4 regions of the Thalassospira sp. GO-4 genome follow, and region 4 is predicted to be linked to each of the others. Evidence: riboswitches for the same ligand, from Rfam matches in the RefSeq annotation. Region 4 holds a riboswitch; each other region holds the start of a gene.
The links. A riboswitch is a leader RNA that binds a small molecule or an ion and turns the genes downstream of it on or off. The one in region 4 is predicted to bind cobalamin.
Positions count from the first base shown of each region.

Region 1: linked by a shared signal. The riboswitch ahead of cobU (bifunctional adenosylcobinamide kinase/adenosylcobinamide-phosphate guanylyltransferase) and the one ahead of M9H61_RS03635 (DUF4198 domain-containing protein) in region 4 are both predicted to bind cobalamin.
Region 2: linked by a shared signal. The riboswitch ahead of M9H61_RS09755 (ABC transporter substrate-binding protein) and the one ahead of M9H61_RS03635 (DUF4198 domain-containing protein) in region 4 are both predicted to bind cobalamin.
Region 3: linked by a shared signal. The riboswitch ahead of M9H61_RS11635 (ribonucleoside-diphosphate reductase subunit alpha) and the one ahead of M9H61_RS03635 (DUF4198 domain-containing protein) in region 4 are both predicted to bind cobalamin.

Region 1 covers NZ_CP097807.1:2,921,312-2,925,891, reverse strand. The annotation lists gene cobS (adenosylcobinamide-GDP ribazoletransferase) at 1-526, shown strand, start outside; gene M9H61_RS13490 (histidine phosphatase family protein) at 572-1,210, shown strand; gene M9H61_RS13485 (hypothetical protein) at 1,315-1,989, opposite strand; cobalamin riboswitch at 2,229-2,419, shown strand; gene cobU (bifunctional adenosylcobinamide kinase/adenosylcobinamide-phosphate guanylyltransferase) at 2,474-3,001, shown strand; gene cobW (cobalamin biosynthesis protein CobW) at 3,036-4,076, shown strand; gene cobN (cobaltochelatase subunit CobN) at 4,169-4,580, shown strand, end outside.
Region 2 covers NZ_CP097807.1:2,079,530-2,084,109, reverse strand. The annotation lists gene M9H61_RS09765 (AraC family transcriptional regulator) at 1-412, shown strand, start outside; gene M9H61_RS09760 (glucan biosynthesis protein) at 471-2,072, opposite strand; cobalamin riboswitch at 2,243-2,442, shown strand; gene M9H61_RS09755 (ABC transporter substrate-binding protein) at 2,669-3,694, shown strand; gene M9H61_RS09750 (iron ABC transporter permease) at 3,735-4,580, shown strand, end outside.
Region 3 covers NZ_CP097807.1:2,511,427-2,516,006, forward strand. The annotation lists gene arsJ (organoarsenical effux MFS transporter ArsJ) at 1-289, shown strand, start outside; gene M9H61_RS11630 (PhoH family protein) at 628-1,389, shown strand; cobalamin riboswitch at 1,572-1,797, shown strand; gene M9H61_RS11635 (ribonucleoside-diphosphate reductase subunit alpha) at 1,905-4,580, shown strand, end outside.
Region 4 covers NZ_CP097807.1:753,891-758,470, forward strand. The annotation lists gene yaaA (peroxide stress protein YaaA) at 1-177, shown strand, start outside; gene M9H61_RS03625 (glycosyl transferase family protein) at 202-1,266, shown strand; gene M9H61_RS03630 (DUF924 family protein) at 1,330-1,875, opposite strand; cobalamin riboswitch at 2,024-2,217, shown strand; gene M9H61_RS03635 (DUF4198 domain-containing protein) at 2,389-3,186, shown strand; gene cbiM (cobalt transporter CbiM) at 3,204-3,878, shown strand; gene M9H61_RS03645 (cobalt ABC transporter permease) at 3,871-4,488, shown strand; gene cbiQ (cobalt ECF transporter T component CbiQ) at 4,485-4,580, shown strand, end outside.

The DNA.
Region 1 (4,580 bases), 2.2 Mb from region 4:
GAGCGGCGCGATGCACGAAGACGGCATTGCCGACTGTGCGGACGGCTTTGGCGGCGGGATGGACCGCGACCGCAAACTTGAAATCATGCGTGACAGCACTGTCGGGACCTATGCGGTTGTCATGCTGATTTTGACGCTGGGTTTGCGGCTGGTTCTGATTACGGCTGCGGCGGATATCGGACAGGCCGGTATCCTGTTTCTGATCATGGCGGTTATTTCCCGTGCGGCAATGCCGGTTGTTATGCGCATATTGCCGCCAGCGCGGGATAACGGACTGGGCAAAGGGGCCGGGCGGCCCGGATGGCTTCCGGTTCTGATCGGGTTTGCCATTGCCAGCGCTATTGTTCTGGTATTGGGCGGTATCGGTGCGATGTTTGCGGTAATTGTCGGTGTGATGATCGCGATCCTGATCGTCGCAATGGTTGCCAGATCACAAATCGGTGGCCAGACCGGTGATGTGTTGGGGGCAACCCAAGTCTGTGCCGAACTGTTTGCCGGTATCGGATTCATTGCCGTAATGGCATAGCCATGAATTTTGCTGATTGCTCAAAACGACCATGATTGACTGCCAATGTCCGAACAAACCGGGGAAAGCATGACCAAAATCAAGACAACGCGCTGGTGGCTGGTGCGTCATGCGCCGGTGCAAAACCCGGAACGTCTGGTCTATGGCCGAAGTGACATGCAGGTTGATCTGTCTGATGAAAAAAAACTGCGTGCGGTGGCGCGGCACTTGCCCCGCGATGCGGTCTGGATGACCAGCCATCTGTCACGGACGCTTGATACCGCGCTCAAGCTTCAGGAACTGATCGACGAGGACATCACCCCGACCCGCGAAAGCGGCTTTGCCGAGCAACATTTCGGGGCCTGGGAGCTTCAGCGCTGGAACGACCTTCCGAAAGGCGAAACCACACAATTCTGGACGGATTTCGCCCGACAGCAGCCGCCAAATGGTGAAAGCTTTGCCGATATGGTCGAGCGGGTCGGTCCGGTTTTCACCCACGCCACCAGCTATTGGGCGGGCCGCGACATTGTTGCTGTGGTCCATGGCGGCACCATCCGCGCGATCATGGCCAATGCGCTGGGACTGTCACTTGAAGCGGCATTGTCATTTCATATCGATACGCTAAGTCTGACCAGACTGGAATATATCGACGGTGTGGATCAGCCCGGCTGGCGTGTCACCGCGGTCAATCAAAGCTTTGGATGATTTTGACAGAAAATAAAAACGGCATCGACCCGCTGTGGAACGATGCCGTCAGGATGTGGATGTCGTGACCATTCCCGTGCCGTAAACTGCCCTGTCCGCGGCAATCAGGCCGTTTGCAGTTCGGAATTCAAGGGAAGATCTTCAAGCGCATGTTCGGCAAGATAGCGATCAAGCATATCTGCGGTAATGTCGTGCTTTTCACAGATCGCAGTCACGTCTTTCAAATAGGCTTCGTAATAGGGCAGCGGGCGGCTGCGTGACTTGTTGCGCAATTTGGCGACATGCGGGAAATCTTCACAAAGAGCCGTATTCTCAATTGCCTGGATGACGTTGTCATCAATGATGGCTGCGGGCATCTTGCGATAGGTCTTTCCACAGGCTGACAGCATTTTGCTGGCGGTGGGGACCGATATCCCCGGCTGGGAAAGCAATTCGTTTAATTCTTCCTGGCCGAAATCCGAAATCGACATCAACGTGATGAGCGTCGGCAGATCACGCACAAGCAGCGACAGTGCATTGACGCGGATGCCGCGCGCATGGGACCAGATGATGGTGCCGATCACCCCTTTGGAAGCATCAAGTGCAAAGATGCTGCGCACATCGCGGCGCGACAATGTAATGTCCGCACCGGTCGCATATTCTTCCAGAAACGTCTGAAAGGCCCGATTGTCGGAATTCAGGCGTTCAAGCAGACCAAGCCACATATCCTTGCGCGAGGATGTGGTCCAGGTTGGTGTGTTCGGATTTCGGATTTTCGATAGTTGTGCAGAAACTGCCATCTGATTTTGCAAAATTCCAGTTAACCCCAAGAGTTTGGTGCCGCAATTATGCGGCCCACCGGTTTTGATGTTTTTTGTCCCGGTGATCTTGCTGGAAGGTGATTTGTTACCACTCTAATTCCAGCTTGATAATATTATGTTCCCTTAAAGGAGGGCCGGCCTCAAGCAGGCAATTCTTACAAATACTGACCTTCCGGTTAGCTGACCCGTCCGGACAGAGAATGCCCTTTGGGTTCAAGGGCAAACCTGTTAGGTTCGGCGCACCGTTCGGTGATGGGAAATCGGTGCGATGCCGATGCTGCCCCCGCAACTGTATCGGGTTGGGTGATCCGGGTGGATGTATTGCCATTCACCAGCCACCGGGAAACCGGGAAGGCGGATTGCTTTCATGCCCGCAGCCAGGAAACCAGCCGAATGGTGTCATCATCTTAAATGATGGCGACGCAATCGGGCCTCGGTGGGAGGCCATGGCGAGGAATAGAATATGACCCGGACTGACCCGCCTTGCGGGACACATCTGATTCTTGGCGGTGCGCGATCTGGCAAAAGCCGGTTCGCCGAAAACATCATCAATGCGGCTGGCGGCGGCATATATATCGCGACCGGTCGGGCATGGGATGATGAAATGGTCAACCGCATCGACCTTCATAAACAATCGCGTGGCGATCTTTGGCAAACGATCGAGGAACCGCTTGATCTTTGCGGTGCACTCGACACCTGCAATCAGCCGGACGGCAAACCGGTTCTGGTCGATTGCCTGACCTTGTGGCTGACCAACCTGATGCTCGAAGATCGCGATATTGATGCTGAAATCGACCGGCTTTGTGATCACTTGCCTGGGCTGGACATTCCGGTGTTGCTGGTATCAAACGAAGTCGGTTTCGGGATTGTCCCGGAAAATGCAATGGCGCGGGCTTTTCGCGATCATGCCGGACGTCTCCATCAACGTATTGCCGCATTGGTTGACCGGGTGACGCTTGTCGTTGCGGGCATTCCGATGCAGGTCAAATGACAATTTAAATGATTGAATTTCAAGGAATTTGAAAATGGCACAATTGGGTAAAATCCCGGCAACCGTCATTACCGGCTTTTTGGGGGCCGGCAAGACAACCATGATCCGCAACATGCTGGAAAATGCCAATGGCAAACGCATTGCCCTGATCATCAATGAATTTGGCGATCTGGGCGTTGATCGCGGCATCATCAACGGGTGCGGTATCGAAGGCTGTGCCGAGGATGATGTGGTTGAACTGGCAAACGGATGTATCTGCTGTACGGTTGCGGATGATTTTCTGCCAACCATTCGTGGCCTGATTGATCGCGATACGCCGCCTGATCATATCGTTATCGAAACATCAGGGCTGGCCCTGCCCAAGCCGTTAGTCAAGGCGTTCAACTGGCCCGAAGTACGGTCGCGCGTGACTGTCGACGGGGTTGTTGCGGTTCTTGATGGTGCGGCATTGCGCGACGGGTTGTTTGCCCATGACCATCATGCGGTTCAGGCCCAGCGCGAGGCCGATGAAAACCTTGATCATGAAAGCCCGCTTGAAGAACTGTTTGAAGAACAGCTTCATTGCGCCGATATGGTGGTTCTGAACAAGACCGACCTTCTGACCGACGAAGAACGCACCAAGGTCGAAGCCGATATCCGCGCCGAACTTAAAAAGCCGTCGGTCAAAATCATCGCGACCGAGCATTCCCGTGTTGAAAACGCCATTTTGCTGGGCCTTGGTGCTGCGGCCGAGGATGACCTTGATAGCCGCCCGAGCCATCATGATGATGGTCATGAACATGATCATGATGATTTCGAAAGTTTTGTTGTCTCACTTGATGCGGTCAATGATCCGGCGGCCCTTGAAAAACGCCTGATCGACATCGTGCGTCAATATGATGTTCTGCGCATCAAGGGTTTCCTTGATGTTCCGGGCAAACCGATGCGCCATGTGGTTCAGGGGGTCGGGGAACGTTTCCAGCGTTACTTTGACCGTCCCTGGGCCGACACCGAAAACCGCCGTTCCGAACTGGTGGTGATCGGCTTGCATGGTCTGGACCGTGCCGCGATCGAGGCCGCAATCAAGGCGGCCTAAGCCCATTGGGCACACATAAAACCATATGACCGATACCGGATGTTTTGCATCCGGTATCGGTGCTTTTGACGACAGAACAGACGGAATTTCAAATGCATCTTTTGGCAGCACAGCCAGGCATGGTCACCGATGGCAGCGAAGCGGTCGATCTTGGTCAGGAACCGGGCGATGTCGTCATCCTGTCTGCGGCCGAGTCCGAGCTTGCCTGCCTTGCCGGGGCACAGGCACGTCTGGCAGATGCGTTTGGTGAAGATGTTCCGTCTTTGCGTTTGGCCAGTCTTTTGCAGCTTGGTCACAATATGTCGGTCGATCTTTATGTCGATGATGTGCTTTGTGATGCCAAATTCATCATCGTGCGGATTTTGGGCGGGCGCGGTTATTGGGAATATGGTGTCGAGCAGCTGGTTGCTCTGGCGCGGTCGCGTGATATCCCGTTGGTGCTGTTGCCCGGTGATGATCAACCCGATGCCGAACTTCTGTCGCTATCCACCGTCAAGGGTGCTG
Region 2 (4,580 bases), 1.3 Mb from region 4:
GCGCACCGGCAAGGGCGCGCTGATTGCCGGTCTTGCGATTGGTGGCAGCAATATGCAGCGGATATCGGCGGTGTTGCGGTTGATGAAGGATAATTTCGACAAGCCGCTGAAGATCGAGGAGCTGGCAGATTTCGCCAATATGAGCCCGTCATCCTTCCATCATCATTTCAAACAGGTCACCGCGATGAGCCCGCTGCAATATCAAAAGCGCCTGCGCCTGACGACGGCGCGTCAGATCATGCTCGCAGAAATGAAGGACGCGGCCAGTGCGGCCTATGCGGTCGGCTATGAAAGTGCATCGCAGTTCAGCCGCGAATATGCGCGCATGTTTGGTGCACCACCGATGCGTGATGTCATGGCAATCCTTGGACAATCGGCCCAAGCGCGCCCGGGCGAAGGCATGGCGTCGTGAACATAAAAAAGCAGGGGGCGGTGTTGCCCGCCCCCTGATCATTCTTGCCGGGTTTTGATCAGCCTTGATGCTGATTACCCAATGCCGGCAGATGCTGGAACATCCAGGTTTCACTGAGCGGAGCGTCCCCGCGTTTGAGATACATGCGCAGATCAACCGGATCGGTGCCGGCCGCCTTCAGGTCAAAGGCCGCCCGCCAGATACGGGTATCCATGATCGGTTCGATCTTGGTGCGGGTGATTTCACCACGCGATGTCGATACGACGATTTCCGGGAACTCGCCATAGGCAAGGGTGCCAAGAACATCGCCTTCGAATTCGACGGAAAACTTGACCTCGTCTTTCGGGCGGTTGGTGCCCGGTTCGCCGCCGCGTCCCATGCGGGTCGAAGTTGCCTTTGCCAGTTCGGCAACCGGGAACGGGTTATGGGCCTGCCAGTGAAGGCGATATTTGAACTGATAGCTGTTCCCGGCCTTGGCCGGGGCGTTCGGAACCCAGAATGCCGCGATGTTATCGTGGATTTCATCGTCGGTCGGAATTTCGATCAACTGTACGGCACCGTCATTCCAGTCTTCCTGGGGTTCGACCCACAGGCTTGGGCGACGGTGATAGCGCACACCATCAAGATAGTTCTTCACATCGCGGTCGCGCTGCATCAGTCCAAAACCGCGCGGATTATGATCGGCAAAGGCCGATGCGCGGATGGTTTCGGGGTTGTTCAGCTGCCGCCAGATGCGTTCGCCACTGCCGGTCCACAGTTCCAGGCCATCGCTGTCATGGACTTCCGGGCGCCAGTCAAACCGGAATGATTTGTTCTGTTCGGAATACCAGAACATGCTGGTCAGCGGCGCAATGCCAAGCCGTTCGATATCGCGACGGACAAACAGGTGTTTTTCGATATCCATCGTCACACCCTGCCCGCGATAGAGCAGGAATTTGTATGCGCCCGTAATGCTTGGGCCATCAAGCAGCGCATAGATGGTGACCGGGTCTTCGGCATTTTTGGCCGGCTCGATAAAGAACTGGCGGAAATCGGGGAATTCTTCGGGTTGGGATGTGGCGGTATTGACCGCAATCCCGCGCGCGGACAGGCCATACTGGCCTTCATCACCGATGGCACGGAAATAGGAAGCGCCAAGAAACGCCGCCCAGTCCTGGGTTTTCCAGTCATCGCGCGACAGTTCTTCATGAAGTCGGAACCCGGCAAAGCCGCTGTTTTCGGGCAGCTGGCGGGCAATACTGTCGGCTGGCATGTCAAAGTAATCGGGTTTATAGATGACTTCGCGTGCCGTGCCGTCTTCCAGAAGATACATGTGCACGGGCTTGGCGAAATACATGCCCAGATGGAAAAACGTCACCGGATAGGTGCCTGATCCATCGGAAAACGGCGAATGGTCGCGTTTGTAATGCAATTTGCCATGGGTGTCGTAATCGATCCGCCCGACAATTTCCGGGTTGGGGGCGACTGGCGGCTCATAGGCGGCCTGCGCCATCGATTCGGCACGCGCAATCAGATCGGCAAAATCAAACGGCTGTTCCGCACCAAGGTCAAGCCCCGGTACTTCTGCCAATGCATGCTGATAGATCGACATTCCCGGCAGGATAAGACCGGCTGCCGCGATGGATTTCAAAAAGCGTCTGCGTTCAACAGAAGTCGTCATGTGCATCATGTTCCAATGGTTTCATTTGTCGGCAAGCATACCAGACAGTGTGGAGGTAATCGGGATGAAACATGGCAAATTCAAGGTCGTGTCGACTGCAATTTCTGCATGGACCCCTGTGTAAATGCCTCTGGTCATCTGCCAATTTCCTTGACCGGGTTTGGGCTTTAATCTAACGGTCAGATGTCGGTATCCGGATATCGGATAAAGGGAATTCGATCTGGGCTGCATGCCCATCAACCGAAGCTGCCCCCGCAACTGTAGGCGGTGAGCGTTTTTCTGACCAATGCCACTGGGATGAACCCGGGAAGGCCAGGAAAAGTGCTTTGACCCGCGAGCCAGGAGACCTGCCGACATGAATGCGACGGACCGGGCGGGGTGCCCCGGAGAATGTCGGCATATGTCGCGGTTTCCGGCAGTTTTTTGTAAATGCGCCTGAATACCGGTCCTGACATCTTCCGCCATTTCCCGACACTTTTGCCAGTCCCTTGACGATAGTAAAGTGTATGTTATGTTATAACATAACATTTGCGATATGCTGTGCAGTGGCCGGTAATTGCCGACCCTTGCCGGTATGTCTTTGAAAGGAAGTCAAAGTGATCAGTCACTATAAAAATGCGCTGGCAGTCGGGGTGTTTGCTGCCGGTTTTATGATTTCGGCCCCGTTTGCGGCTGCGACGGAGTATCCGCTTGCCATCGAAAATTGCGGCAGCACGCTGCACTTTGATGCAGCCCCCGAACGGGTTGTGTCGCTTGGACAAAGCACGACGGAAATCCTCTATTCGCTGGGGCTGGCCGATAAGGTCAAAGGCACCGGGGTCTGGTTTGGTCCGGTCATGGATGAATTCAGGGATGTGAATGCGTCCGTGCCGCGTCTGGCTGATAATGATCCGGGTTTTGAAACCGTGGTTGCCCAAAAACCGCAACTGGTCGCCACCCAGTATCAATGGCATGTCGGCCCCAAGGGGATTGTCGGCACCACCGAACAGTTCAATGAACTTTCCATTCCGGTCTATACCGCGCCTGCCGATTGCGTGGGCAAAGACAATGCCGGCGGCGGCGACGGGGTGCGCCATGACCGTTTCTCAATGGACCTGATTTATCGGGAAATTTCCGACCTTGCGCAGATTTTCGATATCGAGGATCGCGGCGCGGCCCTGATTGCCAGGTTGAAAGATCGTGAAGCCCGGTCCCTGGCACAGGTCAATGCCAGCGGGAACAGCAATGTTTCGACCGTCTTCTGGTTTTCCAGTGCCGAGATTAAAAGCGATCCCTATGTCGCGGGCAAAAACGGGGCCGCTGGCTATATCGCGGAAAAACTTGGCGTAACAAACATCATCGACAGCGACGAAGAATGGCCGACAGTGGGGTGGGAAACCATTGCGCGCGCCAATCCCGATATCATTGTGATCGGTAAAATGGGCCGTCGCCGGTTTCCGGCAGATGATTGGGAAGTCAAAATGAACTTTTTGAAAACCGATCCGGTTACACGCCAGATGAAAGCAGTTAAAAACGGCAATATCGTTGTGATGGATGCACAATCGATGGACCCGACAATTCGTCTGATTGACGGTATTGAAACGCTTGCCCAGGCTGTCGAACGCCTGAGTGCCTCGAACTGATTGCGTAACCCGATGGCGCTCGATATGCCCGGAGACTTCAATGTTTGAAAAAGCACCCCCTCAGCCCCCCGCACGATCGCGGGCGGGGCGGGCATATCTTGCGCGAAGCGGTGCCGCCGTGGCGGCTTTGATCCTGCTTGCCGCTGTGGTTGCAATTGCCGCTGCCAAGGGGGAGACACACATTCCCCTTGGTACGGTTCTTCAAACCATTGCCAATCATCTGTGGCAGGCGGGTTATGAGATTGATCCAATCGATTCCGGGATCATCTGGAATTACCGGATTTCGCGTGCACTTGTGGCTGCGGCCTGCGGGGCGTCACTTGCGTTGTCTGGGGCCGTATTACAGGCGCTTTTGCGCAACAGTCTGGCCGATCCCTATTTGCTGGGCATTTCGGCGGGGGCATCTACCGGCGCGGTCAGTGTTGCCATTCTTGGTCTTGGGGCGGGGATGGTTTCGCTGTCAATTGGCGCGTTTGTCGGTGCACTGGTGGCATTCGGGTTTGTCGCGCTTCTGGCCATTCCGGCCGGTCGTGGTGCGGGCGCGATCATTCTGGCCGGGGTTGCCGGATCACAGCTTTTCAACGCCCTGACATCCTTTATCGTCACCAAGGCAGCAACCGCGGACGAGGCGCGCGGCATCATGTTCTGGTTGCTTGGCAATCTGAGTGGTGTGCGCTGGGACGATGTCTATCTTGCGCTGCCCGTTGCGTTTGGCGGGCTGGTTGTGTGTCTTTGGTATGCGCGCGCACTTGATGCTTTTACCTTTGGTGTGGAATCGGCGGCATCGCTTGGCGTGCCGGTGCGCCGTGTTTATGTGGTTCTGATTGCGGTGGCGGCATCCATGACGGCTGTGATGGTCAGTCTTATCGGTTCGATCGGTTTTGTC
Region 3 (4,580 bases), 1.8 Mb from region 4:
TGCAGTTCTGGGCGGGCTTTTGGTGTTCGGCATTGTCTTTGCCGTGAACTCGTCGCTGCATTCCTATTTGATCCTTGCCTATGCCGATGGCGACAAGGTCGCGATGAATGTCGGGTTTTATTACATGTCCAATGCCATCGGGCGGCTTTGCGGGACCATTCTGTCTGGCGTTGCCTATTCCTATGGCGGGCTGGTCGGATGCCTTGTGACGTCGATCGCGTTTTTGACCATCAGCTGGATCATCAGTGCCGCCCTTCCGGCAAGAAGCGCCGTCACACCGCAGAGTTGAACAAAAAAGTTCTTTCGCAGATGCGGGATAAATGACTGAAAAGACTCACAATCCGGATTCACGAAAATTTCATCGTGCAAAAAACCGTGACAAGACACTGCATATAGGGGTACGATTCCAATCAACGGTCAATCACTGGACCGCAGGAGGGGTTCCCGAGTGCCGCGAAAAAGCGTCTTACAACGAGAATTTTCGCCCCCCGGATCGCACATGCAACATGTTGTGACCGGCGGAAACTCCTACCGCCACTTCCATCGCAAGATGAAAATTGAATGCGCGCCTTTCCATGACGGAATGGCGCGTTTTGCTTTTTTGGCACATTTGATGAGGTGATCGTCATGGGTAAGCGCGCAGCACGCCGTCGTAACCGTCCGCAACAGTCCGACAACAATGTCCATGAACTGTTTGATGAAAAGAACGCTGACTGGCACCCGCTTCAGGGGGAAGTCGCAGAACAGAAAGGACAACGCGATCAAAGCTACCGCCGCAACATCCGCCCGAAAAGTGAAAACCAGGCCGCATTGATGGAGGCCATTGATGCCTTCAACCTGGTCCTTGCCCTTGGTCCGGCAGGCACCGGTAAAACCTATATCGCGGTTTCCAAAGCGGTCGAAGCCCTTGATAAGGGTGATATCGGCCGTATCGTTCTGGCCCGCCCGGCTGTTGAAGCCGGGGAAAATATCGGCTTCCTGCCCGGCGATGTCGAAGCCAAGATGGCACCTTATCTTCGCCCGCTTTATGACGCGCTTAATGATCGCCTTGGCACCAAGCGCCTGCGCACATACCTTTCGGACGGCACGATTGAGATTGCCCCGATCGGCTATATGCGTGGCCGTACTCTGAACAATGCCTTCGTCGTCATCGACGAAGCCCAGAACTGCACATACGGGCAGCTCAAGATGCTGGTGACCCGTCTGGGCTGGAATTCCACCATGATCCTGACCGGCGATCCGGATCAGACCGACCTTCTGCCGGAAATGTCGGGTCTTTCGGAAATGTCGGAACGACTTGAAAATGTCGAAGATGTCGCCTGTGTCCAGCTGCGCGACAAGGACATTGTCCGCCATCCGCTGGTTGCATGCATGCTTACGGTTCTCTGATTTCGGTCATCAAGTTCCGACACAGCAAACCAAAGAAGAAAAAAGGACGGGCCCCGAAAGGGCCCGTCACTTTTTTTGGATCTGCTTATATAGACTGATAATTCTTGGCTTCGCGCCCGATCACCGGGATCGGTAAAACCTGTCAAGAAAACATATATATTGACGAAATTTTCAATCCGAACCCAATATATAGACATCACGGTCCTTCTTACCGAACCATATCGGTTTGAAGGCTAAGAGGGAATTCGGTGCGTTTTGCATATGCACGACAATGCCGAAGCTGCCCCCGCAACTGTAAGCGGCTAGCTTTAATCCAACCATGGTCACTGAAATGCTTGGCATTTCGGGAAGGCCGGATGAAGCATCGATCCGCAAGCCAGGAGACCTGCCGTGAGCGAACGTAAACATTCACGGGCGGGGTGTCCCGGTGGAGTGCTTGTGATCTGACTGGCAGACCGCCAATCATCCCTGCATACCTCCGTTTGGCCTTTGCCCCCATATGATTGGGGCTTACGATGTCAGAAACAGTCGAGTTGGAACGGCCAGCCGTTTCCGATCCTTCATCAAATTCACACACCATCTATCAGGTGATCCGTCGCAACGGATCGGTCACGGCCTTTGATGCAACCAAAATCAAAACAGCCCTGACCAAGGCATTTCTTGCCGCCGAGGGCGAAACCGCGTCGGGATCACGTCGGGTACATGACATTGTCGATGGATTGGCCGATCAGGTTACCACGACCTTGTTAAAGCGGGCCGCGCCGGGCCATACCCTTCAGATCGAAGATATACAGGATCAGGTCGAGCTGGCCCTGATGCGCAGCGAACATCACAAGGTTGCGCGCGCCTATGTCCTGTATCGTGAAGACCGTGCGCGCGAACGCGCCAAGCTTGATGCACGCAAGAAAAGCAAAAAGGCCGGGCAGCCCGATCTTCATATCACCCTGCCCGACGGCAGCAAAAGGTTGCTTGATATTGACCGGTTGGCGACCGTGATTGCCGAGGCCTGTGGCGACCTTGATGGCGTCAGCACAGCACCGATCATGGAAGAAACCAGAAAGAACCTTTATGACGGTGTCACCACCGGGGAATTGGCACTTGCCCCGATCATGGCAGCCCGAACACTGGTAGAGCGCGAACCGAATTACGCCTTTGTCAACGCACGCCTGTTACTTGACAAGCTTCGGACAGAAGCCCTGAGCTTTGTCTTCGACCAGCCCGAACAAGCCACCCAGGCCGAGATGGGCGCACGATACGCGACCTATTTCCCCGCCGCGATCACGGCTGGCATCAAGTCCGGCCTGATTGATCCGGAATTGTCAAAGTTTGACCTGAAAAAAATCGCGGCGGCGATCAAGCCGGAACGTGATCTGAATTTCCAGTATCTTGGACTTCAGACGCTTTATGACCGTTACTTCCTGCATGTCAAAGGGTCGCGGTTTGAACTGCCACAGGCCTTTTTCATGCGGGTTGCCATGGGTCTTGCCATCCGTGAGATCGACCGCGAAGCCAAGGCAATCGAATTTTATGATCAGCTTTCGACCTTTGTCTTCATGGCATCGACCCCGACCCTGTTCAATGCCGGGACATGCCGCCCGCAATTGTCATCCTGCTTCCTGACCACCGTGCCCGATGACCTTGATGGCATTTTCAAATCGGTCAAGGACAACGCGCTTTTGGCCAAATATTCCGGCGGTCTTGGCAATGACTGGACCCCGGTGCGTGGTCTTGGCGCGCATATCAAGGGTACAAATGGCCAAAGCCAGGGGGTCGTTCCGTTTCTGAAAGTCGCCAATGACACCGCGATTGCGGTTAATCAGGGTGGCAAGCGCAAGGGGGCTGTTTGTGCCTATCTCGAAACATGGCACATCGATATCGAAGAGTTCCTTGATCTGCGCAAGAACACGGGCGACGACCGCCGTCGCACGCATGATATGAACACGGCCAACTGGGTGCCGGACCTGTTCATGGAACGGGTGATGGCAGATGCGCCATGGACCCTGTTTTCGCCCGATGACACGCCGGACTTGCATGATCTTTATGGTGCGAAATTCAAGACCGCGTATGAGGCATATGAAGCCAAGGCCAATAGCGGCCAAATCACGAATTTCAAAACCGTGCGCGCGGTGGATCTTTGGCGGCGCATGTTGACCATGCTGTTTGAAACCGGTCATCCATGGATCACCTTCAAGGACCCGTGCAATATCCGATCCCCGCAACAGCATCGTGGCGTGGTGCATTCGTCAAACCTGTGCACGGAAATTACGCTCAATACATCTGCTGACGAGGTCGCGGTTTGTAACCTTGGTTCGATCAATCTTCTGGCCCATGTCACCGAAGACGGCCTTGATCACGACAAGCTGGCACAAACGGTCGAAATCGCGATGCGGATGCTTGATAACGTGATCGACATCAACTTCTACACCATCCCGGAGGCACGCTATTCCAACCTGCGCCATCGTCCGGTCGGCCTTGGCCTGATGGGTTTTCAAGATGCGTTACAGAAACTGAAAATCGCCTATGCCTCGTCAGAGGCCATCGCATTTGCCGATGAAAGCATGGAAGCCATTTCCTTCCACGCCATTTCCGCATCTGTTGACCTGGCGGCCGAGCGCGGCCGGTATGAAAGCTTTGACGGATCACTGTGGTCAAAGGGCATCCTGCCAATTGACTCGCTTGACCTGCTTGCCGACGTTCGTTCGGAATTCACTGTTGACCGAAGCCATCGCCTTGACTGGGATGGTCTGCGCGAACGGGTCAAAACCACTGGAATGCGCAATTCCAACACCATGGCGATTGCCCCGACTGCGACGATTTCCAACATCTGCGGCGTCAGTCAATCGATTGAACCGGCATATCGCAACCTGTTTGTGAAATCGAACATGTCGGGTGACTTCACGGTGGTCAATGCCGCCCTTGTCCATGACCTGAAAGAACGTGGTCTTTGGGACGAGGTGATGATCTCCGACCTGAAATATTATGATGGCAGTATCGGGCAGATTGATCGCATTCCCGATGATCTGAAGGCACTTTATGCGACCGCGTTTGAACTTGATTCTTCCTGGTTGATCGAGGCGGCATCACGGCGTCAAAAGTGGCTTGATCAGGCACAATCGCTGAACCTTTATATCGCCAATCCGTCTGGCAAGAAGCTGGATGATCTGTATCGTCTGGCGTGGTTACGCGGGCTT
Region 4 (4,580 bases):
GCCAAGGTTGTCGGCTTCTCAGCGAAGCGTGCGCGTGGCATGATGGCGCGTTACATGATCGACAATCGACTGGAAAACCCGCAAGACCTTAAGAAATTCAATGTTGACGGTTATTGCTACCAGGATGACCTGTCAAACGAGACGGAGTGGGTCTTTACCCGCGTCCATGACCAGTAACGACAATTTTTTCGGTGAGTACGTATGACCGACGAGCATCTTGAACAGCTCGAGGAAGAAAATCATTTACCCGAATCTCATCCGTTTTCCGGGTATTTGAGAACGTTCTTTCGGGGGCCGGGCCGTTCACGCAGCCTGACGCGCGAAGAGGCATTTGATGCCTTTTCAATGATCCTGCGCGATGAGGTCGAGCCGATCCAGCTTGGCGCGTTTTTGCTTATGCTGCGCTATCGGGCGGAAACGCCGGAAGAACTCGCAGGCATGATCGAAGCCGTGCGCAAAGCCGCAAGGCTTGATGCGGATGATGGACAGGACACCAACCCGGTGGGCCGCCCGATGCTTGATTGGCCGTCATATGCGGCTGGTCGAACCCGTGGTCTGCCGTGGTTTGTATTGTCGGCACATTTGATATCACAGAACGGTGTTCCGGTTCTGATGCACGGTTATAACTCGCATCTGGTCAATGGTCTTGGAACCGAGGCCGCAATCAAGGCGCTTAAGCTGCCGATCGCGATGTCAGCCGAAGAAGCCCGTTCGGATATTGCCGCAAAGGGGTTTGCTTATTTGCCGTTGCGCCATATGCATCCGAAATTGCAGGAACTGATCGGTTTGCGGTCGCTTCTGGGGCTGCGCAGTCCGGTGAATACCCTGTTGCGGTTGCTAAACCCGTTACAGGCACGGGCCGCGTTCCTGGGGGTGTTTCATCCGGCGTTTCTGGATGTGCATCGTGAAACCGGAAAGCTTCTTGAACTGCCGCGAATTGGCGTGATCAAGGGCGGGGGCGGCGAAGCAGAACGCACACCGTTCAAACATGTTGATCTTCGGATGCTTGATAACGGCGAGCTTTGCGACGTCCGATGGCCGGCACTTTTGCCAAAAACCGAAAAAGAAATCGACGATCAAAGCCCGGTGACTCTTAAGCACTTTCTGGCTGTTTGGCGCGGCGAGGTCGAGGATGCCCCGGCCGAAGCCAGGATCAAGGGTAGTGCGGCGATGGCGGCATTCCTTGCGGGCAAAGCCGATTATATGGACGAAGCCGAAGCCCTGGTGCAGGGATGGTGGGATAATCGCGATCGCGATATCGGTTGATATCGCGTTTTCGCATTGAATCATTTTATGAAAGCGGGACGGATTGCCGTCCCGTTTTTCGTTCTAGAATGACGAGCCGGGTTCTTTGAGAAACGCGATTTCTTCTGGCGTGGATGTCCTGCCAAGAATGTCATTGCGATGCGGATAACGCCCGAACCGGTCGATGATTTTCTTGTGTTTGATTTCAAAGCCGTAATTGTGTTCAAGCCCGGGCTGATCAAACAGGGTCATGGCAATTTCATGGATCATTTCGGATTCTGAATGCATATAGGGCATATACAGAAACGCCCGCTGTTCTGGTGATCCAAGTTCCTTGTCCTTGCCCAAGGATACTGCTTCCTGTGCAAGAACAAGCGCGATCGGATCGGCAGCAAATGATTGCGGCGTGTCGCGATACATGTTGCGCGAAAACTGATCCAGAACGATGATTTCGGCAAGGCGCCCCGATGCGGTGTTGCGCCAGGTGAAAAGTTCACCGGCAAGGGCCGCGGCATGAATGTCGGAAAATCGTTCGGCAATGTGGGTATCAAGTGCAGTATCCTTGATAAACCATTGCTTTTGTTCGAGTTCCTTGAACCAGAAGTCCAGGACTGTTTCAGGAGCCATCATTTCCAACCCATCCCATGTAAGGCCAGTCGCAATGTTGTGCGATGTGTCTGCTGATCTTTGCCGGGGGAAGGGCGAAGGTCAAGCAATGGCGCGAAAAGATAATCCGTTCGGATGCGGGCAAAGAGTTGACAGGTGTTTGCCGCCCATGGAATATGAACGCGTCTTGGGTGTTGATCCATTGGATCGGCTTAAAAGGGAACGTGGTGCGTTACGACAATGCCACGGCTGCCCCCGCAACTGTAAGTGGTCCGAGCATTACCTATGCCACTGGTGACAAACCGGGAAGGCGTAATGCTTTTGAAACCACGAGCCAGGAGACCTGCCTTTGACTGCCGGACACGGCTTGTCCGGTACTGAACTGTTGGACGCCGGGGTGAGCGTCAGGTTGCAGGGAAAAGGCGGTCTCGTCGTGAAACCGGTATCTTGCTTCCAGCCATCCTATCGTTCTTGATCCTAACTCTGTGCGTCGGGAAACTTTTCTGACGCGCATCGTTCGTGAAAAGAGACGATTACATGTTTAAAACTCTTGGCAAGCTTGCGATTGCAAGTGCCTGTTTCGCGTTTGCGTCACAAAGTGCGCATGCCCATTTTCAATTGGCCTATACACCGGAAGTCAATGTGACCGCCCCCGGCGAACTGCCGGTGAAACTGATATTCTGGCATCCGTTCGAAAACGGACATGTCATGGATATGCAAAAGCCGGTGGCGTTTTACGCGATCCATCGCGGTGATAAAATTGATTTATCTTCAACGCTTTCTGAGGTGACCTTCACAGGGAAGGAGAATACCGCCAAGGCGTATGACGGTACTTTGACCCTTAAGCGCAGTGGCGATTACGTGATGGTGGTGGTGCCCGAACCCTATTACGAAGAAAGCGAAGATATCTTCATTCAGCAGATCACCAAGTCCTATGTGAACCGCAACGAAATCCCGACCGACTGGATGGAGGCACAGGGACTTGTGACCGAAATTCTGCCGTTAAACCGGCCGACCAACATTGTCGCAGGTTCGACCTTTACCGGTCGGGTGCTGAGCAACGGTGAACCGGTATCCGGGGTCGAGGTTGAAATCGAATATATGGCAGCCGAACCCGATATGGACCGTAACGCGCCCAAGGAACCGACAGCAGGGCCGATGCCTGGTGGGGCAATTGTCGCGATTACCGATGCCAACGGGTATTTCACGTTCGGGATCCCCAAGGCCGGATTTTGGGGGTTTGCGGCCCTTGGTAGTGGGCCGAACAAAGAATTTCAGGGAAAAGAGCTTTCACAGGATGCAGTCCTGTGGGTTCGCGCCTATGATGTGCAATAGGCTTGGGGACAAAATAGATGCATATTGTTGACGGGGCATTGGCCCCAGAGGTGCTGATTGGCGGTGGCGTACTTGCTGTCGCGGGGCTTGGCCTTGGATTGCGCAAACTGCCAATCGATAAAATTCCGGCGACGGGGGTGTTATCGGCGACGTTCTTCGTCGCCTCCCTGATCCACGTGCCGGTCGGTCCGTCGAGCGTGCATCTGATCATGAGTGGTCTGGCCGGGCTTGTGCTTGGCTGGACCGCATTCCCGGCACTTTTTGTCGGGCTTTTGTTGCAGGCCATCTTTTTCGGATTTGGCGGTTTGACCGTATTGGGGGTCAATACCGTCAATATTGCGTTTCCTGCGGTGATTGCCGGTTTCATGTTTCGCGGATTGGTGTCGCGAAGCAATCCAACCTTTGCGGCAATCTGGGGCGGGTGTGCCGGTGCGCTTTCAATTGCGCTGACCACCTTGTTCGTAGCCATTTCCCTTGGTCTGAGCGGGGAAGGGTTTGTACCGGCGGCCAAGCTTGTTTTCTTTGCCCATATTCCGATCATGGCGGTCGAAGGTCTGGTGTCTGCAGCAGCGGTTTATCTGATCATGAAGGTCAAACCGGCTTTGCTGATGGCCGATGCCCAGATCCGCCGATATGACGCACAAAACCCCGCGATCCTGGCCGAACAGGTGAACGAGGCCAACAATGGGTAAGCTTGCAACAGGGGTGTTTCTGGCAGGCCTTCTGTTCGGAATGCAGGCCGCCCAGGCCCATAAGGTGATTGCATCGGTTTTTCCAAGCGGCACAGCTGTCGAAGGGGAGATCGGGTTTTCCAATGGCGATATGGCTGCGGACACGCTGGTTGAAATTTTTGACCGGCAGGGAAACAAGATCGATGAAATCAGAACGGATTCTGACGGCTTCTTTGTCTATACGCCAAGCCAGCAAGTTGACCTTGTCTTTCGGGCCGATCTGGGGGCAGGGCATGTTGCAGAAACCCGTTTTGATATTGCCGACCTGACGGGAATTGCAGGGGCAGGCAGCATCGACGCAGTTTCTTCGGGTGATAGCGCTAACATCACTGTGGATGGGGCAGTTGTCGGGGATAATGCAACCAAAACTGCAATTACCCGCGAGCAGGAAGAAGTCATTGCCGCGATCGTTCGCGATGAATTGCGTCCATTGCGTCGGGAAATTACCGCCTATAAGGAAAAGAACGATCTTCAATCGATTCTGGGCGGTATTGGTTATATATTCGGGTTCTTCGGGATTGCCTATTATCTGGCAGCAAGACGCTTGAGAGCCAAAGCAACCAAATCATGAGCCATCTTTTCGGGCATGACCAACCATTAAGCGTTCAGGGAGGCGGACAACGACCGTCTTCCTTTGTCGGATCGTTTGATCCGCGTGTTCGG